2 regions of the Hansschlegelia sp. genome follow, and region 2 is predicted to be linked to the other one. Evidence: riboswitches for the same ligand, from Rfam matches in the RefSeq annotation. Region 2 holds a riboswitch; the other holds the start of a gene.

Region 1 (2,194 bases), 250 kb from region 2:
GATCCCGGCGGTCAGCTCGAGGGATCGCACCCGCGCCGCCAGCTCGAACACGTGTCCGGTGACCATCAGCTCGTCCGGCTTGAGCTGCTCAAGGAAGCCTGCGAGCCCGCGCTCCACCGTCTCGGGCGAGCCGACGAACGAATAGGCGAGCATGTGCTGCATCCCCGCTTTCTCGGCAGGCGTGCTGTACAGGTCGATGTCGTCGATCGGCGGCGGCAGAGGACCCGGCCGGCCCCGCCGCAGATTGATGAAGGACTGCTGTTGCGAGGTGAACAGCCGCCGGGCTTCCACGTCGCTGTCGGCTGCGAGCACGTTGACCGCCGCCATCGCGTAGGGCGCAGCGAGTCGCGGCGACGGGCGAAAGCGTTCCCGGTAGACCGCGAACGCGTCGACCAGATCCGTCGGAGCGAAGTGCGAGGCGAACGCGAACGGCAGGCCGAGCATCGCCGCAAGTTGCGCGGAGAACAGGCTCGAGCCGAGCAGCCACACCGTCACGTCGAGTCCCGCGCCCGGAACCGCACGGATGCGCTGATCCGGCTCGGCCGGCTCGAAATAGGCCATCAGTTCGACCACGTCCTGCGGAAACTCCTCGGAACGGTCGAGGCCGCGTCGCAGCGCGCGGGCCGTCGCCATGTCGGTTCCGGGAGCGCGGCCGAGGCCGAGGTCGATGCGGCCCGGATAGAGCGAGGCGAGCGTGCCGAACTGCTCGGCGATGACCAGCGGCGCGTGGTTCGGCAGCATCACTCCGCCGGATCCGACCCGGATTGTGCGGGTCGCGCCCGCGACATGGCCGATCACCACCGCCGTCGCGGCGCTCGCGATACCGGTCATGTTGTGGTGCTCGGCGAGCCAGAACCGCTTGTAGCCAAGCGACTCAGCCGATTGCGCGTAGGCGGCCGAGTTGCGGAACGCGTCCGCTGCGGTCGAGCCCTCCGCGATCGGAGCGAGATCGAGAACGGAAAACGGGATCATTGGCGCACCCTGGTAGAGCCGGGCCGCGCGGAGCCCGGGCTTTGACAGAGAATGGGCCGACATTGGCGGACCGGTAGGGCGCTCGGCGCAAGATGGCGGGCGCTTTGACGCAAGGCCGTATCCGGCTAGGGTCCAGGTGTTCGGCGCCCGCCGCAGCGGGAGAATCGGAAACGCGGTGGAAATCCGCGGCGCGCCCAGCGCTGTGATGGGGACTGGACGGCGAGACGCCACTGGCTGCGAGGTCGGGAAGGCGCCGTTTCGGGATGAACCAGAGCCAGAAGGCCGACCGAACGCATATGCCAGAACCGCGCGGACGGCGGAACCGGCGTTGCTTTCGCATGGGAGCGGAAACGATGTCGTCTGTCCTGCAGCAGGACCCGATGAAGCCCTCGGATGAGCCTCGTCCCGCCGACGCCTTCGGCGAAGCGGATCGGGCGGCCGTCTACCGTGCCATCGAGACCCGGCGGGACGTCCGCGACGAATTCCTGCCGCGCCCGGTGCCGGACGAGGTTCTTCGCCGCCTTCTGAGCGCGGCCCATCACGCCCCTTCGGTCGGGCTCATGCAACCGTGGAACTTCATCCTGGTCCGCAGTCCGCAGACCAAGGCGCTGGTCCACGACGCCTTCGCACGCTGCAACGCCGAGGCGGCGGGGATGTTCGAAGGCGAGCGGGGCGCGCTCTATCGCCGCCTCAAGCTCGAGGGAATCCTCAAGGCGCCCCTCAACATCTGCGTCACCTGCGACCGGGCGCGCGGCGGCCCGGTCGTGCTCGGCCGCACCCACCAGCGCGACACCGATCTCTACAGCGCCGTCTGCGCGGTCCAGAATCTTTGGCTGGCGGCTCGAGCGGAAGGAATCGGGATCGGCTGGGTGAGCATCTTCGACCCCGATGATCTGCGTCCGATCCTCGGCGTGCCGCAGGAGGCGGTCATCGTCGCCTATCTTTGCGTCGGCTATGTCGATCGTCTGTTCGATCGGCCGGAACTCGAAGCGCGGCGCTGGGGCCAACGGCTTGATCTCGCGAGCCTGGTTTTTGACGATCATTGGGGCCAGCCGAGCGCCGTCCTCGGCGGCGCATCCAGCGACGTCTAAACCGCTGCCGCCAATTTCGGCGGCATGCCGCTTCTTTGGGCTGCCGATTCTCAAAAGCGCTGATCTATCATCGCTGCACTGAGTTGGCGGCTAGGGTTCCGCGTCTGATCAGACGGCTGGTCCGAGAGCTG
Region 2 (2,194 bases):
AGGGGGAGCCGAGCCGCCGCGCCTTCTCAGCCTTCCTGAAGGCCTTCGAGAAGGGCGTGATGATCCGGACCACCGGCGACACGATCGCGCTTTCTCCGCCGCTCATCGTGTCGGAGGCGCAGCTCGACGAACTCGTCGGCACGCTCGCCGACGTGCTGCGCGAGATCGCTTGAGCCTGATGTCGGTGGATCGCCCCGTCGGCCGCGCCGCCTTCCTCGGCGGATTGCTCGCCTTCATCACCCTTATCGAGCTCTCGGTGGTCGGAATCGGCCATGCGCGCAGCCTTCGTGGCGACGCCAACATCCAGTACTGGATCGTCGTCGCCATCGTGGTCGCTGCGACCGCCACTGTCCTTTTCCACCTTTCGCGGACGCCGGCCGCGACGAAACCTGGCGAGATTCTGCGTCGCGCCGCCGTGCCGCTCGCCGCGCTCGGCCTGGCGGCGTTCCTCTGGGAGACGGTGGCGCTGGGGATCGGCTCTGCGTTCTCGCCGATCGAGCTCATCGCCGCAGCGCTTGGCTGAAGCTTCGGCTTTCGGCTCGATTGTGACGCGCCCGCGGGTCTGCTACGGGTAATCCGTTCGTTTCGGTTCCCGAGAGGGATTGAAAGGGAATCCGGTGGGAGGCGCAGGCCTCGAGTCCGGAGCTGCCCCCGCAACTGTGAGCGGCGAGCGGCGCGCCAGCTTGAGGCCACTGGATCGACGATCCGGGAAGGCCGGCGCTCCGCAGCGACCCGCGAGCCAGGAGACCTGCCGGAAGGGAAGAACGCCAGCGCCCTCGGCGGGAGGGCAAGAGAGGCCTTATGTCAAACGTCACGTCCCGGACCCAATCCTCTGCGGCGAGCCTGGTTCAGGCTCGGGCTCTGCCGATCGTTTCGGCCATGCTGCTCGGCGTCATGCTGATCGCCGGCACGGGCTTCGTCTCGATCTCGGCCGTGCACAACGCCGCTCACGATCAGCGTCACGCCATCGGCTTCCCCTGCCACTGAGGGAAGCGCCGTGCACATTTTCCGGAACATCGTTTTCGTGGCGGCCCTCGTCGGGCTCGCCGCGGGTCTCGTGCTGACCGCTGTCCAGCAGTTTGGCACGCAGCCGCTGATCGTGAAGGCCGAGATCTTCGAGAAGGCGCGCGACGCTGCGGCCGAAGCGCAGCCGCACGGGCACGCCGCGGGCGACCACCACCATGAAGAGGGCGCGTGGGAGCCTGCGGAGGGCGCCGAGCGCTTCGGCTGGACGCTCGTCGCCAATATCCTGAGCGGGGTCGGCTTCGCCCTGCTTCTGGTGTCGGCGAGCGAGCTGAAGGGCGGCCTCAAATCCTGGCGCGAGGGATTGCTCTGGGGCCTCGCAGGGTTCGCGGTCTTCACGTTGGCGCCAAGCGTCGGCCTGCCGCCGGAGGCGCCGGGCGTCGAGGGCGCGCCGCTGCTCGACCGGCAGATCTGGTGGGTCGCCACCGCCGCGGCGACGGCCGTGGGGCTTGCGCTGATCGCTTATGGCCGTTCGCCGCTCACCGCTCTGGCGGCCGTCGCGCTGATCGTCGCGCCCCACATCGTCGGCGCGCCGCAGGCCGCGGAGGCGCCGGCGATCCCGCACGACCTCGAGCATGGCTTCGTGGTCGCCGTCATCGTCACGGGCTTCCTGTTCTGGGCCACCCTCGGGGCGCTCGCCGGCGCGTTGCGGCCGCGCTTCTCGGACGCCTGAGCCGGTCATGTCCGCTCCCGCTCTGCGCGGGGTCACGTTGGTCCTCGGCGGCGCCCGCTCCGGCAAGAGCCGCTTCGCCGAGGAACTAATCGAGGCCGCCGGCCTCGACCGCGTCTACGTCGCGACCGCGTCGGCCTATGACGAGGAGATGCGGGATCGCATCTCGGAGCATCGCGCCCGCCGGAACGGCTGGCGCACGGTCGAGGCGCAGCACGACCTCGCGGGCGCCTTGGCCTCCCAGACCGCGCCGGACCGCGCGGTGCTGGTCGACTGCCTGACGCTGTGGCTCAGCAACGTGTTGCTGGCGGAACTTGATGCGCCGCTCGAGATCGAGCGCCTGCTCGGCGCGTTGCGCGCCGCCGCAGGACCCGTCGTTCTCGTGTCCAACGAAGTCGGCTTCGGCATCGTGCCCGACAATGCGCTCGCGCGCGCTTTCCGGGACCAGCAGGGCAGGCTGAACCAGCGCGTGGCCGGCCTTTCGGATCGTGTGACGCTCGT

What was found. Region 2 has a riboswitch for cobalamin ahead of VM780_RS10430 (CbtB domain-containing protein). Riboswitches for the same ligand answer to the same signal wherever they lie in the genome.
Region 1: linked by a shared signal. The riboswitch ahead of bluB (5,6-dimethylbenzimidazole synthase) and the one ahead of VM780_RS10430 (CbtB domain-containing protein) in region 2 are both predicted to bind cobalamin.

What each region holds. Positions count from the first base shown of each region.
Region 1 is NZ_DATLJK010000014.1:456,014-458,207, forward strand. Features, by position in the region: gene VM780_RS11585 (LLM class flavin-dependent oxidoreductase) at 1-972, opposite strand, end outside; cobalamin riboswitch at 1,097-1,277, shown strand; gene bluB (5,6-dimethylbenzimidazole synthase) at 1,353-2,063, shown strand; guanidine-I (ykkC/yxkD leader) riboswitch at 2,143-2,194, shown strand, end outside.
Region 2 is NZ_DATLJK010000014.1:205,703-207,896, reverse strand. Features, by position in the region: gene VM780_RS10440 (aspartate aminotransferase family protein) at 1-173, shown strand, start outside; gene VM780_RS10435 (hypothetical protein) at 170-523, shown strand; cobalamin riboswitch at 570-770, shown strand; gene VM780_RS10430 (CbtB domain-containing protein) at 802-987, shown strand; gene VM780_RS10425 (CbtA family protein) at 998-1,696, shown strand; gene cobU (bifunctional adenosylcobinamide kinase/adenosylcobinamide-phosphate guanylyltransferase) at 1,704-2,194, shown strand, end outside.